4 regions of the Kitasatospora sp. NPDC051702 genome follow, and region 1 is predicted to be linked to each of the others. Evidence: riboswitches for the same ligand, from Rfam matches in the RefSeq annotation. Region 1 holds a riboswitch; each other region holds the start of a gene.
What was found. A riboswitch is a leader RNA that binds a small molecule or an ion and turns the genes downstream of it on or off. The one in region 1 is predicted to bind cobalamin.
Positions count from the first base shown of each region.

Region 2: it holds a riboswitch for cobalamin, as region 1 does, so the genes downstream of both, AB0N04_RS27955 (prenyltransferase/squalene oxidase repeat-containing protein) here and metE (5-methyltetrahydropteroyltriglutamate--homocysteine S-methyltransferase) in region 1, are expected to answer to the same signal.
Region 3: it holds a riboswitch for cobalamin, as region 1 does, so the genes downstream of both, AB0N04_RS01985 (HoxN/HupN/NixA family nickel/cobalt transporter) here and metE (5-methyltetrahydropteroyltriglutamate--homocysteine S-methyltransferase) in region 1, are expected to answer to the same signal.
Region 4: it holds a riboswitch for cobalamin, as region 1 does, so the genes downstream of both, AB0N04_RS06515 (ribonucleoside-diphosphate reductase subunit alpha) here and metE (5-methyltetrahydropteroyltriglutamate--homocysteine S-methyltransferase) in region 1, are expected to answer to the same signal.

Region 1 covers NZ_JBFAZB010000025.1:67,029-72,178, reverse strand. Annotated here, with positions in the region: gene AB0N04_RS21415 (lipase family protein) at 1-1,292, opposite strand, end outside; gene AB0N04_RS21410 (condensation domain-containing protein) at 1,469-2,896, opposite strand; cobalamin riboswitch at 3,320-3,523, shown strand; gene metE (5-methyltetrahydropteroyltriglutamate--homocysteine S-methyltransferase) at 3,702-5,150, shown strand, end outside.
Region 2 covers NZ_JBFAZB010000040.1:11,034-16,183, forward strand. Annotated here, with positions in the region: gene mmsB (3-hydroxyisobutyrate dehydrogenase) at 1-483, shown strand, start outside; gene AB0N04_RS27940 (enoyl-CoA hydratase) at 480-1,253, shown strand; cobalamin riboswitch at 1,350-1,490, shown strand; gene AB0N04_RS27945 (peptidase) at 1,589-2,674, shown strand; gene AB0N04_RS27950 (flagellar hook-length control protein FliK) at 2,726-3,205, shown strand; cobalamin riboswitch at 3,372-3,501, shown strand; gene AB0N04_RS27955 (prenyltransferase/squalene oxidase repeat-containing protein) at 3,609-5,150, shown strand, end outside.
Region 3 covers NZ_JBFAZB010000002.1:11,530-16,679, reverse strand. Annotated here, with positions in the region: gene efp (elongation factor P) at 1-277, opposite strand, end outside; gene AB0N04_RS01990 (aminopeptidase P family protein) at 354-1,460, opposite strand; gene AB0N04_RS01985 (HoxN/HupN/NixA family nickel/cobalt transporter) at 1,574-2,689, opposite strand; cobalamin riboswitch at 2,721-2,914, opposite strand; gene AB0N04_RS01980 (metalloregulator ArsR/SmtB family transcription factor) at 2,997-3,380, shown strand; gene AB0N04_RS01975 (hypothetical protein) at 3,432-5,123, shown strand.
Region 4 covers NZ_JBFAZB010000005.1:35,679-40,828, reverse strand. Annotated here, with positions in the region: gene AB0N04_RS06525 (glycosyl hydrolase) at 1-138, shown strand, start outside; gene AB0N04_RS06520 (glycosyltransferase family 39 protein) at 138-2,201, shown strand; cobalamin riboswitch at 2,243-2,407, shown strand; gene AB0N04_RS06515 (ribonucleoside-diphosphate reductase subunit alpha) at 2,596-4,998, shown strand; gene AB0N04_RS06510 (ribonucleotide-diphosphate reductase subunit beta) at 4,998-5,150, shown strand, end outside.

The DNA.
Region 1 (5,150 bases):
GCGAACCGGTCGGCGATCCAGCTCAGGTACTCCTGCTGGGCGACGAAGGGCACGGTGTTGTGGGTGGCGCCCTGGTAGGTCGTGTACTCGACCGGCTGGGAGAAGCCGCAGGCGCGCCTGACGTACTGCTCGGTGGAGTGCGGGTTGATCACGGTGTCGTCGGTGCCCTGCATCACCAGGATCGGTGCGAGGCCGGTGGTGTAGCCGGGCGTGTTCTCGTGGAAGCGGTCGCGCCAGGACCGGGGGACGTCCCTGATCGGCTGGAACAGCGTGTCCAGCTGGTGCGTGTCGCCCACGTTGTTCTGGATGACGTCGGCGAAGTGCTCGATGCAGGCGGTGGCGTCGCCCTGGAGGGCCTCGATCCCGGCCGGCTTGAGGACCCCGGAGGCCTGCAGCTCCGGGTAGGCGGCGAGGAAGCCGCGGTAGAGGTTGATCCGCAGGGCCGCGTTGTGGGACTCGGAGGAGTCGCTGCGGGGGCCGGGCAGCACCTGTCCTTCGAGCTCCGGCCCGATGTCGGCGGCGGGGGCCAGCGCGGCGATCCCGACGAGGTCGACCCCCCGGGCGTACCCGGAGGCGTCCTGGCCGACGAACAGCCCGGCGCCGCCGCCCTGCGACCAGCCGAGGACGGCCGTCTGGCTGCCCGCGTGCGCCTCCCGGAGCCGGTGGACGGCGAGGACGGAGTCCAGCACGTTGCGGGTCTCGGTCGCGCCCACCACGTACTGGTGCACGCCGGGGGTGCCCAGCCCCTGGTAGTCGGTGGCGACCACGACGTCGCCGGCGGCCAGGAAGTCGGTCAGCGCCGGGATGCCGACGTCGATCGAGTACGGGCTCTGGTAGCTGAAGTAGTCGATCAGGTTGACGGCCGGGTCCGGTGCGGCCGAGGGCGCGCACTGGCGGGGGCCGCCGACGGTGCCGTGCGCCCAGGCCACCACGTTGCGCCCGCCGCGGGGGGAGGAGGGGCCGTCGGGCCAGACCACCAGGCCGGACACCGCCACGGCGGCCCCGTCGTGGAGGGTGGAGCGGTACAGGATCCGGCAGGCGTGCGCGTGCTCCGGGGCGGGGACCTGCCGGGCCCAGATCAGGGTGCCGTGCGGGCCGTCCGGCAGCGGGGACGGCGGCTCGTAGAAGTCCGGGCCGTCCGGACCGAGCGGGACACCCGGCGCACACCGGGCGGTGTCGCCGCCGTGGTCGTCGCCGTGCCCCCACGCGCCGCCCGCGGCCGCGGCCGGTTGCCCCGCGGACACCAGGGTGAGCAGAGCGGCCACCGCGCCGGCTCGAAGCCATGCCCTCATTCGTCGATTCCTCTCGCTGCACAGGGTGACGCCACGTCACCTGATGTGACGATGCTCACTCGGTGCGGAGGGCGGGGCAATCGCTGCGGCCGGATGGCGGACCGGCCCGTCGGTGGCGGGCCGGGGGCGGAGGGGCGGAGGGGCGGGATCGGGGCTCGGACGGGCGCGCCGGTGCGTCAGGAGGCGTCGGTGAGCACGCGGGTGAAGCCGTCCAGCAGGGCCCGGTTGGTGGCCCGGGCCTGCGGGGTGTCGACGTGGATGGTGTTGACGAACAGACCGTCGTCGGTGCGGTGCAGCCACTGCAGCAGTCCGTTGCAGCCCGAGACCCAGACGTGCAGGCGGGCCCGCTGGGCGGCGTGCCGGTCGGCACCGGGCAGCCGGCGGAAGTCGATGTAGGAGTAGAAGTTCACCGCGTGCGGCCAGTAGTGCAGCCGCGCGTACTCGGCGGGGGCGAGCAGCCGCCAGGCCTTCACGAAGTGCACCCCGGCGTGGGCCTGCAGCTGCCCGTAGGCGTCCTGGGCGGCGGTCAGCACCTCGCCGAAGCCCGCCCGCGGCCTGACCGGGAACTCGATCGGCAGGGTGTTGATGAACCACCCCATCGACTCCGCGTAGACGCCCCGGCCGCGTTCGTTGACCGGCACCAGGCCGCGGTAGACCTCGGGCCCGCCCTCCTGCCGCAGGGCGATCGCCAGCCCGGCGAGCAGCCCCATCGACAGCCGCCCGCCGCGGGCCCGGCAGGCGGTGCCGAAGGCCTCGGCCTGGCGGGCGCTGAGCAGGCGCTCGGTGCCGGCGGTCGGCGCGTACAGCCGGCCGGGCCGGACGCCGAGGTCGAGCGGGAAGCGGGGGAAGAGGCCGCCGTTGCGGTCGCGGAACGCCCGCCAGTAGTCCAGCCGCGCGTCGTCGGCGCGCATGGCGCGGTTGGCCCGGCGCTGGCCGCGGCTGAACTCCAGGTAGCTGCCCGGCTGTTGGGCCGCATCCTCGGTGCGGGCCGGGCGTGCCGGGCGGACCGGGTCGGCCTCGGCTCCGGCAGCGGTTCCGGCCGCGGTGAGGCTCCGGTAGGCCGTGGTGATGTCGTTGACGGCGATCGCGCTGGAGAGGCCGTCGGTGACCAGGTGGTCGCAGGAGAACCAGACGGTGGTCGACTCCGGCCGCACCACCGCGCCCATGGTGATCAGCGGCCAGGAGAGGGTGTCCACCTCCTTGAACGCGTCGTGGAGGTGGCGCTCGACCTCCGCGGGCGTCTCCAACGGGCCGGCGTAGACGTGCTTGAGGGCCACCTCCCCGGGCGACAGGACCTCGCAGCCGAGGTCCCCGCCCAGCGGCTGGTAGACCGCCCGGAGCACCTCGTGACGCCGCACCAGGTGGAGCAGCGCGACCGCCAGCGCGTCCAGGTCGACCGGACCGGCCAGTTCGAAGCTGGCCGCGACGTAGGAGCGGATCGGCTCGTCGACGCTCTGGGCGTGCTGGGCCACGGTGAAATGTTTCGCCTGGTTGTAACCGGTCATCCGGCGCGGGGCGGGGTCGCCGCCGGTCAACGGGACCAGGTGCCACCGGTGGGCCTCGCCCGGGCCGATCTCGGAGTCCTCGACTGAGATCTGGAGCATGTCGCCCTCTTCTGCCGCTGTCGTCGTCGGGTGGTACCAGAGCGGTCGGATGTCGGCCCACCAGCTGGTGCCGTACCAACGCGACGGCCCGGCGCTCGGATACGGGCAGCCGCCGTTCGGGTGACGGTGACCGGACGCCGGGGCCGTGCCCTCCGGCGCGTCCGCGGACCGGGCTCGGCCCGCCGGGATCCCCTCACGGCTGGGCCGTCGGCGTACGAGCGCACGCCGGAGCTGCGGGGACCCGCGGTCGAACGGCGGGTCGAGCGCCGCGTCGGAGTGCGGTCGGGCCCGTCGCGGTGGGCGGATTCCACGGCCGCCGCGACGGCCGGTGCCGCCGGGGGACCGGCCACGTCTCACCCCGTGGACACGTGGTGGGATTTCCGCGCCCCCGGCCGCGGGTTCGCACTAGGCTGGCCGGGCAGCTGGTTCGCCCTGTCCGCCAGGCAGGCGCGTCGCAAGAGGGAACCCGGTGACGCCATTCACGTGGCCATTCCGGGACTGCCCCGCAGCGGTGAGTGGGAACGACCGCCGTCATACGCACTGGGCCCGGACGGGCCTGGGAAGCGACGGCCAGTAGGTGACCGCCCTGACCAGGGCGGCCGCGCCCGCGAGTCCGAAGACCTGCCACTGCCCGCACGCGACCGATCGCGCGCGGACATCCCGGTGACCTCGTGGGCGGGTCGGCGTGCACACCAGGCGGGTCCGGCGCATCCCTGCGCCCGCGGCCGCGCCCGGTCGGGCACCCCTTCGCACCCTCGTCCCGTCCCCGGGGACCAGAGGAAGCAGACTCGCGAAGGAGAGTCCCTTGACGACGAAGTCCGCAGCCGCGGCAACCCGCGCCACCACCCACGGCTACCCCCGCCAGGGCCGCGACCGGGAGCTCAAGAAGGCGGTCGAGGGGTACTGGAAGGGCGCCGTCACCGCAGACGCCCTGCTCGCCACCGCCGCCGACCTGCGCCGGGAGAACTGGCGGCAGCTCGCCGAGGCCGGCGTCCACGAAGTCCCCACGGGCGACTTCTCGCTCTACGACCACGTGCTGGACACCACCGTCGCCGTCGGCGCCGTCCCCGCCCGCCACCGCGCCGCGGTCGACGCCGACCCGCTCGACGGGTACTTCGCCATGGCGCGCGGCACCCAGGAGGTCGCTCCGCTGGAGATGACCAAGTGGTTCGACACCAACTACCACTACCTGGTGCCCGAACTCGGCCCCGACACCGTCTTCACCGCCGACCCGGACCACCAGGTCGCGCAGCTGCGCGAGGCCCTCGGCCTCGGTCACGACGCCCGCCCGGTGCTGGTCGGCCCCGTCACCTACCTGCTGCTCGCCAAGCCTGCCCCCGGCGTCGCCGAGGACTTCCAGCCGATCACCCTGCTCGACCGGCTGCTGCCCGTCTACGCGCGACTGCTCGCCGAACTGCAGGCGGCCGGTGCGCAGTGGGTGCAGCTGGACGAACCCGCGCTCGTCCAGGACCGCACCCCGGCCGAGCTGAACGCCGCCGCCCGCGCCTACCGCGAGCTGGGCGCCCTCACCAGCCGGCCCAGGCTGCTCGTCGCGAGCTACTTCGACCGCCTCGGCGCGGCCCTGCCGGTGCTCGCCGCAGCCCCGGTCGAAGGCCTCGCCCTGGACTTCACCGGCCCCGCCGCCGCCAACCTGGACGACCTCGCCGCCGTCGGCGGGCTGCCCGGCAAGCGGCTCGTCGCCGGCGTGGTCGACGGGCGCAACATCTGGATCAACGACCTGGAGAAGTCGCTCGCCACCCTGGCCACCCTGCTCGGCCTCGCCGGCAGCGTCGACGTCGCCACCTCCTGCTCGCTGCTGCACGTCCCCCTCGACGCCACCGCCGAACGGGACCTGGACCCGCAGATCGCCCGCTGGCTCGCCTTCGCCAGGCAGAAGACGGCCGAGACCGCCCTGCTCGCCCGCGGCCTGCGCGAGGGCACCGGCGCGATCGCCGCCGACCTCGCCGCCAACCGCGCCGACCTCGCCTCGCGCGCCGGCTCCCCGATCACCCGGGACCCGGCCGTCCGCGCCCGGGCCGCCGCCGTCAGCGCGGCCGACGCCCGCCGCCCGCAGGCCTACCCGCAGCGCGCCGAGGCCCAACGCGCCCGCCTCGGACTGCCGTTGCTGCCCACCACGACGATCGGCTCGTTCCCGCAGACCACCGAGCTGCGCACTGCCCGCGCGGACCTCGCCGCCGGGCGGATCGACGCCGACGGCTACCGCGGGCGCATCGAGGCCGAAGTCCGCGAGGTC
Region 2 (5,150 bases), on a different contig from region 1:
GGCGCGGACGGGCCCGACTTCGCCGAGGCCGAGCCGGTGCTCGCCGCCATGGGCCGCCGGGTCGTGCACTGCGGGACGTCCGGGGCGGGGCAGGCCGCGAAGATCTGCAACAACATGATCCTCGGCATCTCGATGATCGCGGTCAGCGAGGCCTTCGTGCTCGGGGAGAGCCTCGGGCTCAGCCACCAGGCCCTGTTCGACGTGGCCTCCGCCGCCTCCGGGCAGTGCTGGGCACTGACCAGCAACTGCCCCGTCCCCGGGCCCGTCCCGGCCAGCCCGGCCAACCGCGGGTACGCCGGAGGCTTCGCCGCCGCCCTGATGGCCAAGGACCTCGGACTCGCGGCCGCGGCGGCGACATCCTCCGACGTCCCCGCCGAACTGGGCGGCAGGGCAGCCGAGTTGTACGCGGCGTTCGCCGAGGAGGTGGGCGCCGGGCTGGACTTCTCGGCCATCATCACGACCCTCAGGAAGGACGACGCATGACGTTCGAGACGATCCTGGTCGAGCGCAGGGGCCGGGTGGGCGTGATCACGCTCGACCGCCCCAAGGCGCTGAACGCCCTCAACACCACGCTGATGAACGAAGTCGTGGCGGCCGCGGAGGAGTTCGACCGCGACCGGGAGGTCGGCGCGCTGGTGGTCACCGGCTCGGAGAAGGCCTTCGCGGCCGGCGCCGACATCAAGGAGATGCAGTCCCTGGACTTCGTGGACGCCTACCTCGGCGACTGGTTCGCCGCGTGGGACCGCTTCGGAGCCCTGCGCAAGCCCGTCGTCGCGGCCGTCGCCGGGTACGCGCTGGGCGGCGGCTGCGAGCTGGCGATGCTCTGCGACGTCCTGCTGGCGGCCGACACCGCGAAGTTCGGGCAGCCGGAGATCAAGCTCGGGGTGATCCCGGGCATAGGCGGCTCGCAGCGGCTCACCCGGGCCGTCGGCAAGGCCAAGGCGATGGAGCTGTGCCTGACCGGCCGGATGATGGGCGCCGAGGAGGCCGAGCGGGCCGGCCTGGTCTCCCGGATCGTCCCCGCGGACCAGCTGCTGACCGAGGCGCTGGCCACCGCCGAGGCCGTCGCGGCGATGTCCGCCCCGGCGGTGGCGATGCTCAAGGAGAGCGTCAACCGCGCCTTCGAGACCACCCTGGCCGAGGGCGTGCGCTTCGAACGGCGGCTGTTCCACGCGACGTTCGCGACGGCCGACCAGAAGGAGGGCATGGCCGCCTTCGCCGAGAAGCGCCTGCCGGAGTTCCGCCACCGCTGACCCGTACGGTTCCGGCACCTTGCGCGCGGCCCGCGGTGCCGTGTTCCGGTGCCGGAACCGTGACGTGGCGCACCGTCCCTTGACCGGATCTTCGCGTCTTCGCCATGATGGGCCGTCATGTTGTGACTCCGCCGACGGGGGAAGTCCGGTTCGAATCCGGCGCTGACCCGCAACGGTAGGCCGCCGACGTCCCGTCGGCGGCGAGCCCGAGTACCCGGCGGCGGAGGTGTGTCACCCCCTCCTCCCGTCGTGGTCTGCGGGCCGGAGCTCCGAGGGCTGCCCGGCGTGCCGCCGGCGCCCTCCGGGCCCCTGCGTCCAGGCCCGGAAAGGCAGCCATGCCCGCCCTCCGCCGCACTCTCGGTCTGCTCGCGATACCCGCCCTCGCCCTCGCCACCGCGCTCCCGGCGGCCACCGCCGCCCAGGCCGCGCCCGCCGCCGCACCCGCCGCGACCGCGGCCCCGACGATCCGCCCCGACGCCGCCGCGGGCGGCTGGCTGGCCCGCCAGCTCGTCGACGGCGACCACTTCGAGTCCGTGTTCAACGGCACCGCCTACCCCGACCAGGGCCTGACCGTCGACGCCGTGCTGGCCTTCGCCGCCTCCCACGGCTCCGACGAGGCCGCCGCCCGGGCCACCGCCTGGCTGGCCAAGCCCGAGATCCTCGGCGGCTACCTCGGCGACGGCACCACCGAGGCCTACGCCGGTGCCACCGCCAAGCTGCTGCTCGCCGCCGAGGTCCGCGGCGCGAACCCGACCGCCTTCGGAGGCGTCGACCTGCCGGCCCGGCTGCGCTCCCTGCAGACCGCCGAGGGCCGCTTCTCCGACCGCTCCCAGTGGGGCGACTACAGCAACGCCTTCGGCCAGTCGCTCGCCCTGATCGCCCTGCACCGCACCCCCGGCGGCGCCCCCGCCGCGGCCGTCGACTTCCTGGCGAACAGCCAGTGCGCGGACGGCGGTTACCCGGTCTCCTTCGGCCAGACCACCTGCACCAGCGACCCGGACGCCACCGCGCTGGCCGCCCAGGCCCTCGCCGCCACCGGCCGCACCGCCAAGGCGAACGCCGGCCTCGGCTGGCTCACCGCCCACCAGAACGCCGACGGCGGCTTCGCGGCCGCCGGGGCGACCGCCTCCAACGCCAACACCACGGGCCTGGCCACCCAGGCGCTGCTGGCCGGCGGACGCCTCGGCGCCGGCCTCAAGGGCTGGAGCCGGCTGGTGAAGTTCCAGCAGGGCTGCTCCGCCGACCCGGCGGTCCGCGGCGCCGTCGCCTACGACGCGACCGGATTCGACCCGGCCAACGGCGCCCGGGCCACCGCGCAGGCCGCGCTCGGCCTCGCCGGCACCCCGCTGGCCACCCTCTCCGCCGCCGGCGCGCGTCCGGCCGCCCCGACCCTGGCCTGCCCGGCGCCCGCCGCCCGCTGAGCCACCGAACTCCTGAGCCACCGAACCCCTGAGCCCACGAGGAGAGTTCCGATGACCGACACCCTCACCCCGGCCAGACCGGCCCGCCGCGCGCTCGGCTCGATCGCCGCGGCCGCGGCCCTCACCGCCGGCCTGCTCGGCGCCTCCGCCGTCCAGGCCCCCGCGGCCCACGCGGCCGCCTGCAGCGGCACCACCGGCGTCACCGTCGTGGTCGACTTCACCGCCGTCGGCGGCGGCGTCGAGACCGGCTGCGCACCCGGCGATCCGGCCACCGGGCTCGCCGCGCTGACCGGCGCCGGATTCACGTACGCCTTCCACCCGCGGTTCCCCGGCTTCGTCTGCAAGATCAACGCGCTGCCGGCCACCTGCACCAACCCGACCGGCAGCGCCTACTGGTCCTACTGGCACGCCCAGCACGGCGGGCCCTGGTCGTACAGCAGCCTGGGCGCGGGCAGCTACAATCCGGCCCCCGGCGACGTCGAGGGCTGGTCCTTCGGCGCCGGCGCCCAGCCGGGCATCACGGCGCCCTGACGTCCGGAGGCACCTGCCGGCACCCCGGAGCCCCGCGGGGAGGGGTGCCGGCAGCTCCGGCACGCCCTGCGGTGCGGCAGGAGGCGCCCGGCCGTCCTGATCCGCGCGGCCCGTCCCGTCAGGGTGAGCGGACCATCTGACGGGCCGTTGACTCCCACTCCGCTGACGTGGTCTGATGAACCGGTTTTTCACCTCGGTCCTCAGGGGAAGCCGGTCCAACTCCGGCGCTGACCCGCAACCGTAGATCCGCCCAGGGCGGATGAGCCGGAATGCCTGAACCGGGGTCTGTTCAGAGAGCACTCGCGTCGTCGCGGACTACGACGCAGTTCCGACGGCTGCGCGCTCCACCGGCAGCCGTCGGCTGCGCCGTTGCTCCCCGCGTCGACCGACCAGGGAGACGCCGGTGAGGGTCAGCAGCAGTCGTACGCGCCACAGGAGCCGGGGCACCACGTCCCTGCTGGCCGCCGCAGCACTCGCGGTCACCGCCTGCGGCACGGCGCTTGTCGGCCGGCCCGCCGTCTCGCTCGCCGGGGCGGCCGTCCCCGCCGCGGGCCGGACGCCGGACGTCGCCAGGGGCGCCGCCTACCTCGCCGACCCGTCCCGCCTGATCGACGGTCACTACTACGAGGGCTTCCCGGCCTTCGCCGACTTCGGACTCACCATCGACGGCGCCTACGCGCTCGCCGCCACCGGCACCGACGACGCCGCGCTGCGCCGGATCGTCGACTTCCTGGACCAGCGGGGCAAGGACGCCAGCGAGCGCACCGTCGACGACTGGACCGCGATCGGCACCGAGTACGCCGGCGGCGGGTCGATCGGCAAGGAGGCGCTGCTCGCCGAGGTCGTCGGCCGTGACCCGCGGAACTTCGGCGGCCACGACCTGATCGCCGCCCTCGCCGCGATGGTGTGCACCAAGGCCGACGCCAACACCGGCTGCGACGCCGCCGGGAACTACGGCTACGCCACCTCCGTCTTCTCCCAGGCGCTCGCCGTCATGGCCCAGCTCCGCGCCGGGGACGCCGCCAACGCCGCCCCCGCGGTCGCCTACCTGAAGGGCCTCCAGCACCCGGACGGCTCCTGGCCGAGCCTGATCCCCGCCACCGGCGACTCCGACGTCGACAGCACGGCGATCGCCGCCATGGCCCTCGCGCTCGTCCCCGGCGACGACGCCGCAGCGCAGGCGGTCGACAAGGGCCTCGGGTGGCTCGCCGCGCGGCAGTTGCCCGACGGCGGCTTCCCCGGCGCGGCCGGTGACTCGACCAACTCGGCCGCGCTGGCCGTGCAGGGCATGACGCTGCGCAAGGCCGACTACGGTGCGCAGATCGCCAGGGCGCTCGACTTCCTCGCCGGTCAGCAGAACGGCGACGGCGGGTTCAACGTCGCCTCCGCCGGGCAGCAGGGTTCGGACGTCCGTGCCTCGACCCAGGTGGTCGGCGGCGCCACCGGGATCTCCTTCGGCACGCTGAGCCGCCCCCTCGGGGGCACACCGACGCCGACGCCGACGGGGACGCCGACCGGAACTCCCACGGGGACGCCGACGGGGACGCCGACGGGCACGCCGACGGGCACGCCCACCGGAACCCCGACCGGTACGCCGACGGGCACGCCCACCGGAACCCCCACCGGAACCCCGACGGGCACGCCCACCGGAACCCCGACGGGAACGCCCACGGGCACGCCGACCACCCCGGCCGGCACCCCGACGGGCTCGCCGACCACGACCGCACCGGCCCCGGTCACCGACACCCCCGCGGCCGGCGGCGGCCCGACCGTCCGTCCGGCCGGAGGCGTCGACGCCCCGGCGGGTGCCGGTGTCGCCCCGTCCGGGGGCGTGCCGGTGTCGACCGGCTCCGGCAGCCTGGCCGGCACCGGTAGCCAGGCGCTGACGCTGACGGCAGGGGCCGGTGCGCTGACCGCGCTCGGCGCCGCCGCCGTCCTCGTCGCC
Region 3 (5,150 bases), on a different contig from region 1:
TCAGCTGGTCGTAGGTGTCCATGTCCATGAACACGAAGTTCTCGCCGTCCTTGTACGAGAACTGCATGCCGCGCTTGTCGACGTTGGCGGTCTCGACCTTGGTGCCCGCGTTGAAGGTCTTGTCGACGACCTTGCCCGTCAGGACCTCCTTGAGCTTGGTACGCACGAAGGCCGGGCCCTTGCCGGGCTTGACGTGCTGGAACTCGACGACGGACCAGAGCTTGCCGCCCTCCAGCTTGAGGACCATGCCGTTCTTGAGATCGTTCGTGGAAGCCACGGGCGCACTTACTCCTGGATATAGCTGTCAAGGAACCAAGGGGTGCGTCCTGCCGCCGACGGCCCGGGGGCCGCGGTCACAGGGCGAGGAGCTCCTTGGTGGTGATGGTGAGCAGCTCGGGCCCGCCCTCCTCGAGGGGGCGCACCACGAGCGTGTCCTCGATCCGGACACCGCCCCTGCCCGGGAGGTGGACCCCAGGACCGACGGTGACCGGTACGCGGCTGTCCAGTTTACCCATGTCCGAAGGGCCGAGGCGCGGCGCCTCCCGGATCTCCAGCCCGATGCCGTGCCCCACCGGGTGCGGGGACGCCTCGGTGTGGCCGGCCGCCTCCAGGATCTGCCGCGCGGCCCGGTCGGGCACGTACTGCTCCACGCCTGGTCCGAGCGCCTCCCGGGCGGCCCGCTGGGCGCGGAACACCAGCCGGTGCAGCTCGACCTGCCAGGGCGCGGGGGCGGCGCCGATCACGAAGGTCCGGGCGGTCGAGATGCCGTAGCCGCGGTACTGGGCGCCCATCACCACGGTCAGGAAGTCACCCTCCTCCACCCGGCGGTCGGTCGGCTGGTGGGCGGGCTGCCCGGAGTGGCTGCCGGTGCCGACGGACACCGGGAAGGCCGCCCGGTCCGCACCGTGGTCGATCATCCGGCGTTCCAGCTCCATCGCCAGGTGCCGCTCCGTCCGCCCGACCAGGATCGACTCCAGGAGCTCGCCGAGCGCCTGGTCGGCGATCTCGGCGGCGATCCGCAGGTCGGCGATCTCGTGCTCGTCCTTGACCACCCGCAGCCGCTCCACCAGCCGGTCCAGGTCGGCCAGCCGGGCACCGCCGGACAGGCCGGCCACCGACCGGTGCCGGCTGACGGTCAGGTCGTGCTCCTCCACCGCCAGCGCCGCCAGCCTGAGCCGCGCCGCGGCCTCGGCCGCCGCCAGGGCGGTGTCCGCCCCGGCCGGCACCGGCACCTGGGTGACGTCCGGGGCGATCAGGTGCTCCCCGGTGTCGTCCGGCGGCAGGTCGTCCGGCAGCGCCAGCAGTGCGCGGTCCCTGGTGAGCAGCAGCGTCGCCCCGCAGGGCGCGCAGCCGGTCAGATACCGCACGTTCGCCGCCCGGGTGATCAGCGCCGCATCGGCCCCGGCCGCACTGCAGTGCTCCCTCACCCGCTCCCGCCGACCCGCGTACGCATCAGACATGCGTCGAGCCTACGAAGCCGCACCCCGTTCCGCCCGCCGAGCACTCCCGAGGGGGCACGTCGCCGCTGCCCGCACGCCCCGGCTCGCACCCCGGGCCGACCGGTTCGGGGCTGTCACTGCCCGGTCGGCTGCCAGCGCTTCTCGACCCCGGCCAGCTTCCAGTAGCCGATCGCCGCGGCCCAGACCACCACGAAGAGCCCGGCGATCGCGTACCCGACGTTGTCCAGCGAGATGTCCGCGATCCAGCCGCTCACCGGGTCGGTCAGGTCGAGCTTCTCGTGCAGCACGCCGACCAGTTCGATCGTGCCGATGACGAAGGCCACCGCGATCGACAGCCCCGTGATCGTCAGGTTGTAGTACACCTTGCGCACCGGGTTGGAGAAGGCCCACTGGTACGCGAAGTTCATGAACGTCCCGTCCAGCGTGTCGAACAGGCTCATCCCGGCCGCGAAGAGCAGCGGCAGGCAGACGATCGCGTACCAGGGCAGCCCGGCCGCCGCGCCCGAGCCCGCCATCACCATCAGGGTGACCTCGGTCGCGGTGTCGAAGCCCAGGCCCAGCACCATGCCCACCGGGAACATCTGCCCCGGCCGGGTGATCGACCGCGTCGCCCGGTTCAGCACCCTCGCCAGGAAGCCGCGCGAGTTCAGGTGCTCCTCCAGCTGCGCCTCGTCGTACTTCCCGGCCCGCATCGCCCGGAACACCTTGAGGATGCCCACCAGCGCCGCCAGGTTGAGCGCGCCGATCAGGTACAGGAACGCGCCGGAGGCCGTCGTGCCGACCATCCCCAGCCACTGGTGGGTCGTCGACTCGTCGTCCATCAGGGTGTTGGCCAGCTGGGCGCCGCCCGCCACCAGGGCGGCCATGATGACCACCATCGAGGAGTGCCCGAGGGCGAACCAGAAGCCCACCGACACCGGGCGCTTGCCGTCCGCCATCAGCTTGCGGGTGGTGTTGTCGATCACCGCGATGTGGTCGGCGTCGAAGGCGTGCCGCATGCCGAGGGTGTACGCGGTGATGCCCAGGCCCACCCCGAAGACCTGGGTGCCGACCGCGTAGTTGTGGGGCGCGACCAGGAAGAACAGCGTCCCGAACGCGACCACGTGCATGGCCAGGATCACGCCCATCAGTCCGGCCGTGCGGACGGTGTCCTCGCGCTTCCAGCGGAACGTCGGCAGTGCGGACGGCGCCGCCGGCGCCCCGGGGGCGGCGGTTTCGGGCAGGGTCATACGCGGATCACGCTCCAGCACCTCGTGGAAAGACTTCGTGAGATGCCGTGGCCGGTCTCCTGGCTTACGGGGCACCCGTACCCGCCTTCCCAGACGCGCGAAGCGCCCAGTGGCGTCGTGGATACGGACGACTCCCCCCGATCACAGTGGCGAGGGCCGCTCCGGACTGGGACCCCTGAGGGTCCGTCACCGGTCTTCCCGAGCACCACGGCGGGCAACACCGTAGGGGGCCCGGCTCCACCCATGCAAGGCTGCGCACCTGCGCAGGTGTCCAGGATCACAGGCCCCGGCCTGCGAGAATGTCCGCATGCATCTCGTACCGGCCGACCGCGCGGACCACCGCACCATCGACGGACACCGGGTCTGCGAGGCCATCGCCGCCATCGGCGACACCGCGCACGTCCGCACCTGGGCCGAGCGGTTCTCCCTGCTCGCCGACCCGGGCCGGCTCGCCCTCCTGCTCGCCCTGCACCGCGCCGGCCCGCTCGCCGTGACCGACCTCGCCGTCGCCACCGGTATGCGCGACCCCGCCGTCTCCCAGGCCCTCCGACTGCTCCGCACCGCCGGCGTGGTCACCGGCGACCGCGACGGACGCGTCGTGCGCTACCGGCTCGTCGACGACGCCCTGCGCCCCCTCCTCGACCCCTGCGCCGCCGCCGACCACCACGAACCCACCGCTGCCACCGGCTGACCCGCCCCGGACGGACCCGCCGGAGCGGGGCCGGATGAGTACGATCTTCGTGTGCTGAACCGCCTGCGGCGCCGGCCCCGGCCCTGGCCCGACGAAGACCGCTGGGAGACCTGGCCCGTCCGGGCCCGCGTCCTCGCGGTCGCCCGCACGCTCACCTCGGCCACCCGGGTGCTCGACGTGCTCACCCTGCTCGTCCGCCCGCAGCTCGGCGTCCGGTGCTACCTCACCGTCAACCCGGGCTCGGCGTTCACGGCGGGCCTCGGCCCCTACCTGGCCGACCAGCAACCCGCCGTCACGGTCATCCCGTGGGAGGAGGCCGTCCGGTACGAGTTCGACCTCGCGGTGTCCTGCGCGGTCCACGCCTCCATGCACCGGCTGCGCGCCCCGCTCGTCGTCCTCCCCCACGGCGCCGGCTACAACCGCCTGGTCGCCGAGTCCACCGGGGACGGGGTCAGTGCCGCCGGCCTGTCCCGTCAGGAGCTCACCCACCGGGGGCGGGTCTTCCCCGCGGTCATCGGGCTGTCCCACGAGGAGCAGTTCGAGCGGCTGGCGGCCACCTGCCCCGAGGCGCTGCCGCACGCACGGGAGGTCGGCGACCTCACCTTCTCCAGGATGCTGGCCAGCCGCGGCCGGCGGGACGCCTACCGCGCCGCCCTCGGGGCCGTCGACGGCCGGCGCCTCGTCGTCGTCACCTCCACCTGGAGCAGGCACTCCCTGGCGGCGCACTGCCTCGACCTGCCGCGCCGGCTGGTCACCGCGCTCCCCGCCGACGAGTACGCCGTGGCCGTGGTCCTGCACCCCAACGTCTGGGACCGGCACGACCCCGAACTGCTGCTGGCCACGGCCCGGGGCTCCGGCCTCAGGCTGATCCCCCCGCACCAGGGCTGGCAGACCGCCCTGGTCGCCGCCGACCTGCTGATCGGCGACCACGGATCGGTCTCCTTCTACGGCGCGGCACTGGACCGCCCCACCCTGCTGGTGGCCACCGGCGCCGCCGAACTCGACCCGGGGTCCCCCACCTACGCCTTCGGCCAGGCGGCGCCCGCGCTCGACCCGGACGGCGACCTGCACGCCCAGCTCGAAGCGGCCGTCGCGACGTACGACCCGGAGCTGCTGCGCCCCGTCACCGACCGCTCCCTCGGCCAGCGCGACCGGGCCGTCCCGGCCCTGGCCCCCGTCCTGTTCGGCTTCCTGGCGGACAAGGTCGACGACCTCACCACCCCCACCGCCCTGCCGCCCTACCCGGCCCCGGTACCGCTCCCGGCGGAGCGGCCGACCGCCTACGACGTCGAGGGCGAGTGCGCGGACGGCGAGGTCTCGGTACGCCGGTACCCGATCGACCCGCAGGGCCACCCCCGGGGCTTCTTCGCCCTGGACGCCGCCGAGACCACGGTGGAACTGCGCTCCGTGGCCGAGGTCCTGGCCAGGACGGAGGTCGACGCCGAGGAGCCGGCCGGGCGCTGGATCGTCGAGGCCGCCGACGGGATCCCCGGCCTCGCCGTGACGGTGGCCGCCCTCGCCCGGGACCGCTGCGCGCTCCGGCTGCGCACCGGCGAGCTCCTGGAGGCACGCGCCGAGGCCCCGTGGGCCGGCGCCGAGCCCCGGCTCGACCCGCTGCTGCTCGGCGCGGCCGTCGCGCTCTGGCTCGCCGAGGGCGGCGCCCCCGGCACCCTGCCCGACCACGGCCTCACCATCCGCACCGGCCGCCACCGCACCCGGGTGGCCTTCACCCCGCCGCCCTGAGGCCTTTCCCCCGGCACGGTGACGGTT
Region 4 (5,150 bases), on a different contig from region 1:
GACGACATCCTCGGCTTCGTCTGGTTCAACATCGTCAAACGGGCCGACTGGCGCGTCGAGGCCGTCCCGGAGACCCTCGCGGCCTTCAGGCGGCGCGTGTCCGACCCCCGCTTCGGCTTCGACATCCGGAACCCATGATGAGCGCAGAGTCAGAGTTCACCCCCGCCCCGGACGACGCAGCCGCCGGGCCCGCACAGGCGCCGGTGCCCGCACACCTGCCCGTGCCGGTGCCGGACGAGGCCGTACCCACCCCGGCCGCCGCACGGGCCGCGCGCGCCGCCCGGGCCGCCCACGCCCTGCGGGCCGCCCGGGCCGCCCTCGACACGGACACCCGTGACGGCGGCGGGCACCCGCTGACCACGGCGGACGCCGCCCCCGCGGCGCCCGCGGCCGGGACCGACCTGTTCCGCCGCGCCGACCGCTCGCCCGGGCCGGGCGCGGCGGGGGGCGACGGTGCCGGGCCCGGCGTTCCCGCGTCCGGGGTTCCTGCGTCCGGGGTTCCCGCGTCCGGGGTTTCCGGGACCGGCGGCCCGGGGACCGATCCGTCCGGGCCGGCCGTTCCCGGGCCCGACCTTCCCGGGCCCGACGTTCCGGCACCCGATGCGTCCGACGCGCCGCCGCAGGTGGCCCCGACCGGCGCCCCCGGCCCGGTGGACGACCAGGCCGTCGAGCTGGCGCCGTACACCATCCCGCAGGTCCCCGCGATCGGCTGGGACCCGGCCCCCAGCCCCCGGCGCCGCTGGATCGCCCGCGGCGTGCTCGCCGCCGTCCTCGTCATCCAGGCCCTGCTCTCGCTGCGCCTGCTCGCCGCCGCGCACCCCGACGAGGCCGCCGCCATGGTGGCCGGCCGCCAGCAGCTCGACCACCTGCTGCACGGCACCCCCGTGACCACCCACCTGGCCGAGCGAATACCCGGCACGCCCCAGCTGTACCTGCCGTTGGCCGGCGCCGCCGCCGACGCCAACGGCATCTTCGGCGCCCGGGTGCTCAGCCTCTGCTTCGCCCTGCTCACCACGGTGCTGCTGTACTCGCTGACCCGCCGGCTCTTCAACGAGCGGGTGGCGATCTGCTCGATCGCCGGCTACGCGGTGGTGCAGTCGACCGTCGTCGTCGGCTTCTACGCCGCGCCCGAGGCGCTCGCCGTCCTGCTGGTCGCCCTGGCGGCCTGGGTCACGGTGTTCACCGCGCGCCGCCCGGTGGCCCTCGTCCTGCTCGCCGCGCCGGTCGCCGCCCTGGCCTGCGCCGTCGCGTACTCCGCGGTGTTCACGCTGCCCGCGCTGGTCGCGCTGGCGGCGGCCACCGCCTGGCCGCGGCGACGGCTCGGCCCGGCCGCCCTGCGGTCCCTGCTGCTCGCCGCCGGCACGGTGGGCGCCCTGCTGCCGTTCGGACTGCTCGGCGAGGTCGCCGGGTGGTCCCCGGCCCACGGGCAGGGTTCCCGTCCGGGCGGCGAGATCCTGCTGAACACCGTCCAGTGGGGCGGCCTGTTCACCGTCCTCGCGGTGGCCGGCACGATCGCGTACGCCCGCCGCGAGCAGCTGCTCGAGTCGCCGGAGAACGACGGCGTCACCACCACCCGCGCCCAGCGCGCCCTGCTGGGCACCGCCCTGACCTGCACCGCCCTGCTGGTCCCGGCGGTCCACCTGGCGCTTGGCACCTCGGGGGCGCTGTTCCGGCACCTGGGCTTCGGGATGCTGCTCGCCGCCCCGCTCGCCGGGGTCGGCCTCACCCGGCTGGTCGGCGCGCACTTCCGCCACCCGCAGCTGGGCATCCTGGTCTGGGTCGCCCTGCTCGCGCTCGGTCTGGAGCAGTCAGCGCTGCGTTACCAGAACGGGCCCGACTCCGGCCGGCTGCTCGCCGTCCTGCGGGTGCACGCCACGCCGCAGGGCCACTACCTGACCGAGGTCGACGGGCTGCCCGAGTACTACCTCGGCGCCGTCAGCCGGCCCGAGCAGTGGACGTCGGCCCGCTCCGGGACGGACTACCGGGACGCGGCGGGTGTCGAGCATCACGGCGACGAGGGCAGCGCGGCCGCGATCAAGGACGGCTACTTCACCGTCGTGGTCCTGGACAGCACCGCCCCGGCCGCCACGGACCGCGTCCTGGCGACGGCGCTGGCGAGCGGCGGGCACTACCGGTTGATCGCCCAGTTCACCTCTCCGACGGGCGATTCGAGCACCTACAAGGTCTATCTGAAGCACTGAACGGCCGCCGGGCCCACCGTGGCCCACGACACGTCGGCCACAACATATGGTGCCGCCGCAGTCAGCCGCCACTAGATGTATGCTCACTCCTGCTGTCAAAGCAGGGGAACCCGGTGCGAGTCCGGGACTGCCCCGCAGCGGTGTGCGGGCGGCTCGACAAGCCGCGCCCGCGAGTCCGAGTACCTGCCGACGGTGTGCGCCACGGCCCTCCCGCAGAGGCCGCGCCAGCACGAGCAGTACCTTCCGGGCCTCGCGGGCGGGCCGGGGACGCCACCGTCGCGCGACGCACTCCTGCGTACGCGCCGTGCTCCCCTGCCCCGTTCGGCCCGGACCCGATCACCGCCGCCGATCGCCGCCAGGAGAGAGCGCCTTGACCACCGCTGCCTCAGCCACCCTGCCCACCCAGGGCTCCGGTTCCGCCCCCGCCGCCCCGACGGTCTCCGACCCCGGCGGCGCGCTGCTGCGGCTGCTCACCGACCGTAGTGTCGATCTCCCCCAGGTGGACCCCGGCCATGTCGCCGCCGCCGCGCTGCGCGGCCGCCACGCCGGCTCGGACTTCGCCGAGCTGCGCGGGCTGGCCGTGGACGCCGCCGCGTCGATGATCGCCGAGGACCCCCAGTACTCGAAGCTGGCCGCCCGCCTGCTCGCGCTGGAGATCGTCGACGAGGCCGACAGCCAGGGGGCGACCTCGTTCGCCGCCTCGATCGCCGTCGGCCACGCCGAGGGCCTGATCGGCGACACCACCGCCGCCTTCGTGGCCAAGCACGCCGCCGCGCTCGACGCGCTGATCGACCGACAGGGCGACGACCGCTTCGAGTACTTCGGCCTGCGCACCGTGCAGTCCCGCTACCTGCTGCGCCACCCGATCACCCGCAAGGTCGTCGAGACCCCGCAGCACTTCCTGCTCCGCGTCGCCTGTGGCCTGGCGGTCGGCGACACCGAGCAGTCCGTGCGCGAGGTGGCCGAGCTGTACCGCCTGATGAGCCGGCTGGAGTACCTGACCTCCTCGCCGACCCTGTTCAACTCCGGCACCCGCCACCCGCAGATGTCGAGCTGCTACCTGCTCGACTCGCCGCTGGACAACCTGGACTCGATCTACAGCCGCTACGCGCAGATCGCCCGCCTCTCCAAGCACGCCGGCGGCATCGGCCTGTCGTACTCGCGCATCCGCTCCCGCGGCAGCCTGATCCGCGGCACCAACGGCAAGTCCAACGGCATCGTCCCGTTCCTGCGCACCCTCGACTCCTCCGTCGCCGCGGTCAACCAGGGCGGCCGTCGCAAGGGCGCCGCCTGCGTCTACCTGGAGACCTGGCACGCCGACATCGAGGAGTTCCTCGAGCTGCGCGACAACACCGGCGAGGAGGCGCGCCGCACCCACAACCTCAACCTGGCGCACTGGATCCCGGACGAGTTCATGCGCCGCGTGAACGCCAACCAGGACTGGTCGCTGTTCTCCCCCGCCGACGTCCCCGAGCTGGTCGACCTGTGGGGCTCCGACTTCGACGAGGCCTACCGCAAGGCCGAGCAGGCCGGCAAGGCCGTGCGCACCATCCCCGCGCAGACCCTGTACGCCCGGATGATGCGCACCCTGGCGCAGACCGGCAACGGCTGGATGACCTTCAAGGACGCCTCCAACCGCGCCGCCAACCAGACCGCGCTGCCCGGCCGCACGGTGCACTCCTCCAACCTGTGCACGGAGATCCTGGAGGTCACGGACGACTCCGAGACCGCCGTCTGCAACCTCGGCTCGGTCAACCTCGGCGCGCACGTCGCCGAGGGCGCGTCGGCGGAGGACCTGCTCGGCGCGATGGACTGGGAGCGGCTGGACGCCACCGTGCGCACCGCCGTCACCTTCCTCGACCGCGTGGTGGACATCAACTTCTACCCGACCGTCGAGGCCGGCACCTCCAACTCCCGCTGGCGGCCGGTCGGCCTCGGCGTGATGGGCCTGCAGGACGTCTTCTTCAAGCTGCGGATCGACTTCGACTCGGCCGAGGCGGCGCGGCTGTCCACGCTGATCGCCGAGCGCATCATGCTCACCGCCTACGAGCGCTCCGCCGACCTGGCCGAGCAGCTCGGCCGCCACGAGGCGTACGGCGAGACCCGCGCCGCCCGCGGCGAGCTGCACATCGACCACTTCGACGTGCAGCCGCACTGGGCCGACCGCTGGAGCGCGCTGCGCGCCCGGATCGCCGAGACCGGCCTGCGCAACTCGCTGCTGCTGGCCATCGCCCCGACCGCGACCATCGCCTCGATCGCCGGCGTGTACGAGTGCATCGAGCCGCAGGTGTCCAACCTGTTCAAGCGCGAGACGCTCAGCGGCGAGTTCCTGCAGGTCAACCCGTACCTGGTGCGCGAGCTCAAGGAGCTCGGCGTCTGGGACCAGACGACCCGCGACGCCCTGCGCGACGCCAACGGCTCCGTCCAGGAGCTCGGCTGGCTGCCCGCCGAGGTGCGGTCGCTGTACCGCACCGCGTGGGAGCTGCCGCAGCGCGCGCTGATCGACCTGGCCGCGGCCCGCATGCCGTACCTCGACCAGAGCCAGTCGCTGAACCTGTTCATGGCCGCGCCGACCATCGGCAAGCTCAGCTCGATGTACGCGTACGCGTGGAAGGTCGGTCTGAAGACCACCTACTACCTGCGCTCGCGCCCGGCCACCCGGATCGCCCAGGCCGCCTCCGGCACCGCCCGTGCCGCCGCGCCCGTCCCGGTGAACACGCCGACCCTCACGCCGGAGGAGGAGGCCGCGCTGGCCTGCTCCCTGGAGAACCCCGAGTCCTGCGAGGCCTGCCAGTGATGTCCGACGACCGCGAGAAGATGCTGCTCGACCCCGGGTTCGAGCTGACCCTGCGCCCGATGCGCTACCCGTCGTTCTACGACCGGTACCGGGACGCGATCAAGAACACCTGGACGGTCGAGGAGGTGGACCTGCACTCCGACGTCGCCGAC